Regions from separate parts of the Lacticaseibacillus huelsenbergensis genome, predicted to be linked through region 2. Evidence: riboswitches for the same ligand, from Rfam matches in the RefSeq annotation. Region 2 holds a riboswitch; each other region holds the start of a gene.

The links. A riboswitch is a leader RNA that binds a small molecule or an ion and turns the genes downstream of it on or off. The one in region 2 is predicted to bind lysine.
Region 1: it holds a riboswitch for lysine, as region 2 does, so the genes downstream of both, LHUE1_RS00045 (amino acid permease) here and LHUE1_RS04970 (ABC transporter permease subunit) in region 2, are expected to answer to the same signal.
Region 3: it holds a riboswitch for lysine, as region 2 does, so the genes downstream of both, lysA (diaminopimelate decarboxylase) here and LHUE1_RS04970 (ABC transporter permease subunit) in region 2, are expected to answer to the same signal.

What each region holds. Positions count from the first base shown of each region.
Region 1 is NZ_CP120687.1:10,961-14,245, reverse strand. Features, by position in the region: gene alsS (acetolactate synthase AlsS) at 1-791, shown strand, start outside; gene budA (acetolactate decarboxylase) at 858-1,568, shown strand; lysine riboswitch at 1,628-1,802, shown strand; gene LHUE1_RS00045 (amino acid permease) at 1,946-3,285, shown strand, end outside.
Region 2 is NZ_CP120687.1:1,106,660-1,109,944, forward strand. Features, by position in the region: gene LHUE1_RS04960 (helix-turn-helix domain-containing protein) at 1-692, opposite strand, end outside; gene LHUE1_RS04965 (CPBP family intramembrane glutamic endopeptidase) at 924-1,604, shown strand; lysine riboswitch at 1,840-2,013, shown strand; gene LHUE1_RS04970 (ABC transporter permease subunit) at 2,120-3,285, shown strand, end outside.
Region 3 is NZ_CP120687.1:1,319,075-1,322,359, reverse strand. Features, by position in the region: gene LHUE1_RS05915 (aspartate kinase) at 1-1,033, opposite strand, end outside; lysine riboswitch at 1,539-1,718, shown strand; gene lysA (diaminopimelate decarboxylase) at 1,855-3,204, shown strand; gene dapD (2,3,4,5-tetrahydropyridine-2,6-dicarboxylate N-acetyltransferase) at 3,214-3,285, shown strand, end outside.

The DNA of each region.
Region 1 (3,285 bases), 1.1 Mb from region 2:
GCAAGTCGCGCATCATCGTCATTGACGATGTGCCAGCGGAAATCGATCATAACTTCCAGCCAGAAACAGAGCTGATTGGTGATATTTCCCAGACACTCGATATTTTAGTCCCGTTACTGCGGGGTTATCAGGTTGCGCCTGAAAGCAAGCAGTATCTCACAGAGTTACAGGCCAAATTACAGGAAAGTGATGTTCCGCCAGCCCTCTCAGATCAAAAAGTCTTACACCCGCTCAGTATTGTGGCCGCATTGCAAAAACGCGTGACTGACGATATGACAGTTGCTGTGGACGTCGGCAGTCACTATATCTGGATGGCCCGCCATTTTCGGAGTTACGAACCGCGCCACTTGCTGTTTTCCAATGGGATGCAGACGCTAGGGGTTGCTTTACCTTGGGCGATTGCGGCGACTTTGGTACGTCCGGGCAAAAAAGCAGTTTCAGTGTCAGGCGATGGCGGCTTCCTTTTCTCGGGGCAAGAGCTAGAAACAGCCGTTCGTTTGAAGGCTGATTTGGTTCATATTATTTGGAACGATGGCCATTATGATATGGTAAAATTCCAAGAAGAGATGAAATATGGTCGGGCAGCAGGTGTCGACTTTGGTCCGGTTGATTTTGTGAAGTATGCAGAAGCTTTTGGTGCCAAGGGTCTGCGGGTCAATAAACCGAGTGAACTTGGCAAGGTGCTTGATGAAGCGTTTGCGACTAAAGGGCCAGTGCTGGTTGACATTCCGGTCGATTATTCCGACAATGCGGAACTCGGCGCGGCAATGCTGCCTGACCAGATTTATTAATCGTTGGCGGCAGGTTGATTCTGGGCGGCTGCAGGCCCAACCCTGCGCAAAAGGAGGGACTTCTTTTTGGAAACGGATCGATTGTATCAACATGGGACACTGGCAATGTTAGTGCCTGGTTTGTTTGCCGGAACGCAGACAATTGAAGCGTTGTTGCAACACGGTGACACTGGTATTGGCACGTTGACCGGCCTTGATGGCGAGTTGATTATTCAAGCCGGCAAAGTTTATCAGGTGAATGCACAGGGGACTGTTCGTGAAGTTGCAGCGGATGAGAAAGTGCCGTTTGCGAATGTTCATTATCAAGACGATGTTTCGGCCGGGAAGCTTCAGGGGTTGGATCTGACCGGGTTTCAGAAAGCGGTTCTTGATCGGTTACAAACGAGCAATCTTTTTGCGGCAGTTAGGGTCGAAGGGACCTTCACGCAAATGCACACGCGCGCTGTGTTGCCGCAACAACCTCCTTACCCGACGTTGACAGAGACGGCTTCGGGCCAAAAAGAATTCCATGCCGATAACGTCAAAGGCACGCTGATCGGGTACTTTTCACCGGATCTTTATGCCGGTGCGGTATCGCCGGGTTTCCATTTGCACTTTTTGTCGGCTGATCATCACATGGGCGGGCACATTCTCGGATTTGAGCTCGACAGTGGCGAATTATTTTTACAAAAGTTTAGCGACTTTCAGTTACACTTGCCAACCGATGACGAACCGTTCTTAAAGCAGCACTTTGACACGGCTAGTTTAGTCGATGACATCCGCAAAGCTGAAAATTGAGTTAAAACCGGGTGAGAGCCGGTTGCCGTTAGAAACAAGACATGATAACGTGAACCATAATCAAGATTAGAGGTCGCACCGCTCATCAGTCGCAACTGCAATGGCCTGAACGCCAGATGCGCAGTTGTTAAAGGGAAAGGTGCCGAAATGCCGGCTTAGTTCAGTAAGGCGGTGTTGGGTCAGTGGATAACATCTGCTGGACTGTCGCGACTATCGCGGGGCGCTAACAAATCGGATCACGTTTATTCATGACGAGAAGTAGAATAAGCCGATGGGTTAGTTACTGACACCCACCGGTTTTTTTGGTGCTTAAACGCCCTGTAACCGTAACAAACCCAACGTTTAACATCTCACCCATTCAGCAAAGGAGTACATTTGTGGCAAAGTCAGCAACGAATCAGGTAAAGCGAGAACTCAAAACCCGGCATCTTTCAATGATTGCTCTCGGCGGCAGTATTGGCACCGGACTTTTTGTCGCCAGCGGCAGCGCGATTGCAACTGCCGGCCCGGGCGGCGCTATCGCGGCATATATTGGTATCGGGTTAATGGTGTTCTTTCTGATGACCAGTTTAGGCGAAATGGCCACCTATGTGCCGGTATCCGGTTCCTTTTCAGAGTACGCCAGCCGGTTTGTTGATCCGGCGTTTGGCTTTGCCTTAGGTTGGAACTACTGGTTTAACTGGGCGATCACCGTTGCCGTCGATGTTTCAACAACGGCCATTGTGATGCACTTCTGGTTGCCGGATGTGCCGGGCTGGCTGTTTTCGCTGGGCTTTTTGGCGCTCATTTTTACGATTAACATTATTTCCGTTAAGTCGTTTGGCGAAACCGAATATTGGCTGTCATTAATCAAAGTGATCACTGTCCTGGTCTTTCTGGTCGTAGGTTTGTTGACCATTCTGGGGATCATGGGCGGACACGGTCCCATCGGCTTTAAAAATTATACGACCGGGGCGGCGCCGTTTGTTGGTGGGTTACCGGCAACATTAGCGGTTTTCGTGGTTGCAGGGTTTTCTTTTCAAGGTACCGAGCTAATCGGAATTACGGCGGGCGAAAGTGCCACCCCGGAAACCAGCATTCCCAAGGCGATTAAGCAGGTGTTTTGGCGGATCTTATTGTTCTATATTTTGTCTATCGCTGTCATTGCCGCCATCATTCCTTATACCAGTCCGAACCTGTTAGGCGCCAGTGTTGATCAAGTGGCAATTTCTCCGTTTACGCTGGTTTTTGATCGAATTGGCCTCGCCGGAGCGGCCAGCGTGATGAACGCCGTGATTCTGACATCGGTTTTATCGTCTGCCAATTCCGGCATGTATGCTTCAACCCGAATGTTGTGGGCCATGGGCGGATCCGGATTTGCGCCACGCGTTTTTCAAAAAACGAATACGCGCGGTATTCCGATTGCAGCCTTACTACTGACGACGCTGGTCGGTGGTTTGACATTTTTAACCAGCATCATGGGACCCCATGTTTACCAACTGTTGGTCGCCGCATCCGGTCTGACCGGATTCCTAGCGTGGCTTGGGATTGCGGTGTCGCATTTTCGCTTCCGCCGTGCGTTTGTGAAGCAAGGGCATGATGTTCATGAGTTAAAATATCATGCAAAATGGTTCCCGGTTGGCCCGATTTTGGCGATTATCATGAGCTTAATTGTGATTGTGGGTCAGGATTTGCAAGCGGTGCAACATTTTGCATGGGGACGCCTACTGATTTCCTA
Region 2 (3,285 bases):
TAGAGATCATCGGCCGGAATGGGTAAGTTCTTGGCGACGTTGAGCAGCCGCACAGCATCCGTAAACTCCCGACGATGAATCAGCAAGGCGATGCTATTCGTCAAAATCGCCCACAGATACTGGTTCCGGGTTGGATGGCCCTTCACATCCGGCCAGTCCAAAACCAGCTCCATGACCAAACTCATCAGTTGCTCATGATCATAGATCACCAAGGTGGCGGCAAAGAGATCAAGCTCATACAATCCCCAGTACCGAATCCGTTTCAAATACTTGATAACGTCGGCTTTCATCTGTGGTGTTGTCTGAAAACTCGGATCCGTATACCCATTGTGGGCCAGAATATTAATCTGATTCAGTCGGTAAAAAATCAGCCCGGTTTGTCGCCACAAGCGATACTGCTTTTGCGCTAACACCTGCAACGCTGACTTACCGGCAACCGTGGCCCGGTTAACCTGTTGGAAAAAATTCTCCGGATTCAATGCCCGATAGCCTTGTTGCATCAATTCAACATCTTGATCAAAGCGCGTTAACAGTTTTAAAACAACGGCTGCACTGAGCTGGGTCTCCCCCCGTTCAAAGCGTGACAAAGTAGCGGCCGTCGTAATCCCCGCCGCAATTTCTTCCAATGAGTCATTTTCCTCAAGACGCAACGCCCGTAAATAGGCCCCGACTTTGACAGGCTCCTCCGCCATCAGCACCCGCCTCTTTTTATGAGAAGTTTATTAGACAAATTTAACACGTTTTGTCATTTTTTCAAAATCGAAATATTTTTCTGCGCTTTGCATTTGTTAATCTGTATGTTTTTATTTTTAGTCTGTGCCTATTTTTAAACTTGTTAACCATTAACGCTAATTGTTACAATGGGCGCGTATTTATGTAGTCCAGTTTTTATAGCATTCAAAAGTCTAAAAAAGGACAGATAATTGGGGAAAATAATATCCATTGGCGGTTCACTGCTAAAGCACTCTCTTCTCCTCACAGGCATCTTACTGCTTGATATCTTAACTGAATTCCATGATTTTTTTACAATCAGCAAATTGCAGCAAGACCAATATGAAGTTCTAGTGATTGAACTAATATTGAAAGGGGCGTTCATTTGGTTTCTTCATTGGCTATATTTCCGGCAATTGAAACGTTTTAATCCAAATGGCTATGGCCTAAAACCACTTTCGAGAAAGAACATACTCATATTTCTCATTGGGGTTGCGTCTCTCTTCGGGTTGCTGTGTGTTGAATCTCTCACGCCTTTCAACGCGGACAATGCCACGAATCAGGTGCTTGTTAACAAATTCATTCGAACTGCGCCATTATTAGCCAGTGTTGACGCTGTATTAGCGGCACCAATTATTGAGGAATTTATATTGCGCGGCATTTTCTTTAACTATTTTTTCAACAAGAACACTATTATGAGCAAAATTTTCGTTGTCTTGGTCTCTGGCTTCGTGTTTGGTTTGCTTCACGAACCTCATTTCACCGTCAATCTTTTGGTTTACTGCACCATGGGATGGCTATTTGGTTCCGTCTACGCGCTGACTGGGGATTTACGCTATAGCATCGCGCTGCACATCCTTAACAATGTCTTAGCCTTTGTTTCTATGTTTTGACAGCGGTTCAAAAATGCTTCTCGTAAGTATGCCTGCTAATATAAACTTCTTCCACCATAACGTGTTCACTGCCGCAGAAGTCTGTATGTATGGACCTCAGACGCAATAGCCAAAAACCGGCCATCACGCCTATGCCACTTACACACCGCCTTCTAACCGCGCCAATTCACGCTCACATCCAATTGACATCCACCTCCCATTCCGCTACACTCGGTTTTGACATTTAAATACACCACCAAGAAATAGAGGTTGCGGTGGGCAACGAAAACTGGGGAGTGCCGGATCATGTTGAACCAGTCGTAAGTGCCGCCGCCGAAATGTCGGGCCGTGTTCGGACGATCCGCATTGGGCCATGAGCGCATAACTCATGGACTGTCGAAGCAGGTTGCTTCGGGGCGCTATGATTCTGGTTTATGACTAAAATCGATGGAATCGACCTTTATTGCTTGTTCAATAAAGGTCGATTTTTTGGTTCCAGCTCTATTTCCCACTACAAGAAGGGAGAATGTCATTTTATGAAAAAACACTGGGTTGCACGTTTGGGTGTGCTGGGGCTCGTATTGAGTCTGCTGCTTGGCGGTTTTGCTGCTAAGCCAGTCAATGCTGCGAGCGATGACAACACATTCAAAGTCGGTATGGAAGCCGGCTATGCACCGTTCAATTGGACGCAGAACACAGATGCCAATAATGCGGTCAAGATTCAAGGCAGTCATGAATACGCTAATGGTTACGATGTTCAGATTGCGCGGAAAGTCGCCAAAGCACTGCACAAGAAAGTCGTCGTGGTCAAAACCTCTTGGGATGGCCTGCCGCCTGCTTTAACTTCCGGCAAAATCGATGCTATTATCGCCGGGATGTCACCAACACCGGATCGGCGCAAAACGATTGATTTTACCAATCCGTACTACATTTCCAATCTGACCATGGTCGTCCGTAAAGACAGCAAATATGCAAAAGCCAAGAGCATTGCTGATTTTAAAGGCGCCAAAGTGACAGCGCAGCTCAGTACGTATCACTATCAGGCCATTAACCAAATCAAAGGGGTCGTCAAGGAACCGGCCATGAACGATTTCCCGGCAATGCGGGTGGCCTTGGAGTCTGGCACCATTGACGGCTACGTTTCCGAAGTTCCTGAAGGGATCACGGCAGAACGCGCCAACCCGAACCTGATGTATATCCATTTTGCCAAGGGTCAGGGATTTAAAACCGATGCCAGCGACACCAACCTGGCAATCGGGTTGCGGAAAAACGATCCCAATAAAGCTAAAATCAATGAACTGCTCGCTACGATTTCCAAAAAAGATCGGGCACGCCTGATGAATGAGGCGGTCGATAATCAGCCTTCGACCGAAAAGAGCGGCAACTGGTTCATGGCCATTATGAAACAGTATGGGCCGATGCTCTTGCGTGGTACCGGTATGACGTTGTTACTGGCCTTGGTCGGCACTCTTGTTGGCTTCATCATCGGCCTGTTAGTCGGGATTATTCGCACCACGCCAAAACCCAAGAAGTTGGGACAGCGCGGTTTGCGGGCAGTTATCAATTGGCTGCTTTCCTTGTATATCGAAGTCTTCCGTGGCACGCCAATGATTGTTCAGGCAGCGGTCTTGTATTATGGCGCCGCCCAAGCCTGGCACCTGAACATGGATCGCACCACCGCAGCGCTTTTGATTGTTTCGAT
Region 3 (3,285 bases), 210 kb from region 2:
CGCTTGGCATATGCTCGTAGCTGATGCCGTGTCGCTCCAAAACCTGCAGCAACTTCAGTGTAAAACCGACTTCCTTATTCAATAGATAACGATGCAGGTAAATGGCGCCGAAGTGTTGCGAACTCACGATGCCGGTAATGGCGTGCTTCGGAACAAAATGCTGTTCGGGAACAATCATGGTCCCAGGAGCATCGGGATGATTAGTGTTCTTCAAATTAATGGGAATCTGTCCCGCAATGGCTGGCAAAATTGCTTCATCATGAAAAACGCCAAACCCACCATATGAAAGCTCCCGCATTTCCCGATAAGTCATTTCCTGAATCATCTGGGGATTTGCCACCACACGCGGATCAGCTGCGGCAACCCCATCCACATCGGTAAAGTTTTCATATAAGTCGGCGTGAAAACCGTTGGCGAGAATGGCTCCGGTGATATCGGAACCGCCGCGCGAAAAAGTGGCAACGGCACCTTTACTGGTATACCCATAGAACCCAGGCACCACCAGCACACCCAGCGGTCGACTAAAAGTTTCCAAATGCGTGTAAGTTTCACGTGAAACTTCCGCATCATTCGGATCATCGGTCACCACGATGCCCAAGTCTTTCGGCTCGCCATAAGTAGCTTCAATACCTTCATGATTCAAAACGGCGGTCATCAGAAACGCATTCAACTTTTCGCCGCGAGCCTTGAATCCGGCCAGAAGATAATCGCGATTGGCAAATGCCTTTTTCGGTAATTGGTATAGTTCTTTTCTGATTTGCTGCATGACTTGGGGATCAAGTCCGAAATCATCGGCGATTGCGTGATAACGCGCAACAATTTCGGTAACGACTGCAGTTGCATTTTCATGGCGCAAGACCGCTTGGGCATACTGAATCAACAAGTCTGTCACTTTAACGTCACCGGGATGCCGTTTACCAGGCGCGCTAGTCACCATCACCTGCCGCGCAGGATTTGCTTTCATGATTGCCACAACTTTGGCAAACTGCGACCCATTTGCTAATGATGACCCGCCAAACTTTACGACCCGCACGATAAACTGCCTCCCTAATGGGTTCTCTATCGCAAGCAACTCGCAGCTATTCGCTCACAGACATCGCGTTTCGCCAACTCGTTTCTGCAAATGAGAACTCTGTCATTTTATTTTGTACTTTAGCAGACTCTCGCAGAAACACAACCCCCAGCGGCGGCGGAAAATCGGCATGTTCTACCGGCATTGCATAGAAACAAAGTGTTGAAATTTGTTTCTAATTTTTTTGCTCAAACAGGTGGCGAGTGAGTTTTGGGTATCAGGTGACGAAAAGTTAGTTGGTGCAGGAACGTGCCTGTATGTAAAGAGTTTGAGCGCAATGGCTAACGCTCACTGGTTTTCTCTGCTGCTCTCGTTAACGCGTTCACTGGGCCAGAAACCTGCGTGTAAGGACCTCAGGCGCAATGGCCAAGTTCGGGCCATCACGCCTGAGGCCACTTACACTCCGGTTTCTAACCGGCCCAGTTCACGCTCTTGACGCTTTCGTTTTTTTATTATAGTCTGGTGATAAACAGATAGAGGTTGCAACCAACATGAGTATCCGAATCGAGCGAGATCCTTCGCGGTGACGTTTGGTGAAAGGGGCGGTTGCCGAAATGGGGGCGCCGGGATCGGCAAGCCTGTTGGGCCAGGGTTGAATAAATCCTGTACTGTCGCTTAGAAACCTAAGCGGGGCGCTATCATTCAAGTAGATTGCAAGTTGGGATCTTTTTGTTTGACGCGTGGCCAAACAAAAGGATCCCTTTTCGTTTGCCATTGCCCTGCCGTAACGCGTTCACTGGGCCAGAAACCGGCCCAGTGAACGCTCAAGGAGGATGCCTGATATGAATTTTGCTACAAATCAAGAAGGTCAATTAACCATCGGCGGCGTTGCGGCCAGTCAGCTGGCGCACACGTTTCAAACGCCGCTTTACGTGTATGATGTCGAAGCGATTCGCCACCAGATTCGCGCGTTTAAACAAGTTTTTGAGGCTGCCAACGTCCGTTATGCTGTCAGTTATGCTTCCAAGGCGTTTGCGACCATTGCGATGTACGATATCGCGAAGGCTGAAGACATTCACGTCGATGTGGTTTCCGGCGGAGAATTGTACACGGCTAAGGCCGCCGATTTTCCCATGGCAAAAGTCAGCTTTCATGGCAATAACAAAAGCAAAGCTGAGCTGCAACAAGCACTGGATGCCGGCGTCGGCACGATCATCGTGGACAATTTTCATGAATTGGATCTGCTTGATGAGCTCTTGAACGCAGCAGTTGGCCAACAAGATGTTTTGATTCGGGTCGCTCCTGGGATTAGTGCCCACACCCATGCTTATGATCAAACTGGTCAAACCGATAGTAAATTCGGCTTTGATCTTGAAAGCGGACAGGCAGATGAAGCAGCCAAGCAGATTTTAGCCGACGAACATCTGAATCTGCTCGGCATCCACGCCCATATCGGTTCGCAGATTTTTGAAGTAGCCGGATTTGAAGCCGTCACCCAAAAGCTGCTGGCTGTCCTTGACAATTGGCACCGGCAATTCGGTTTCACCCCGCAAGTGCTCAATGTCGGCGGTGGTTTCGGGATTGCTTACACCAGTCAGGATGATCCGTTGCCGCCAGAAGCGTTTGTCAAAGCCATTCTGAGCACCCTCAAGACGCAAAGCAGCCAGCTTGATTGGCAGCTTCCGGCAGTCTGGATTGAACCGGGGCGGTCGATTGTCGGCCCCGCCGGCTACAGCCTTTACACGGTCGGCAGCCGTAAAGACGTACCTGGGCTGCGGCCATATGTTGCAGTTGACGGCGGCATGGGCGACAACATTCGGCCCGCCCTTTATCAGGCGCAATACACTGCGGTGGTTGCCGATCACCCGACCGCCAAGCCAACCGAGCATGTCCATCTCGTCGGCAAGTACTGCGAATCCGGGGATATTTTAATCGACGATGCCCCATTGCCCGCCACGCAGCCAGGTGATGTCGTTGCCGTTTTCGACACCGGCGCTTATGGCTACTCCATGGCATCCAACTACAACCGCAACCCGCGGCCGGCCGTCGTTTTCGTTGAAAATGGCCAAGCTCAGCTGGTCGTCACGCGCGAAACTTACGCTGACTTGATTCAGCACGATCACCACTACGCCGCACCGAGCTCGTCAGCACCCGCAACCACCGCCAACAACGCTACTACCGCAACCAAATAGGAGGCCATCATGGCACAATTAGACACCCAAAAGATCATTTCAACCATTGCCAACAGTCAGAAAACAACACCCGTTAAGGTC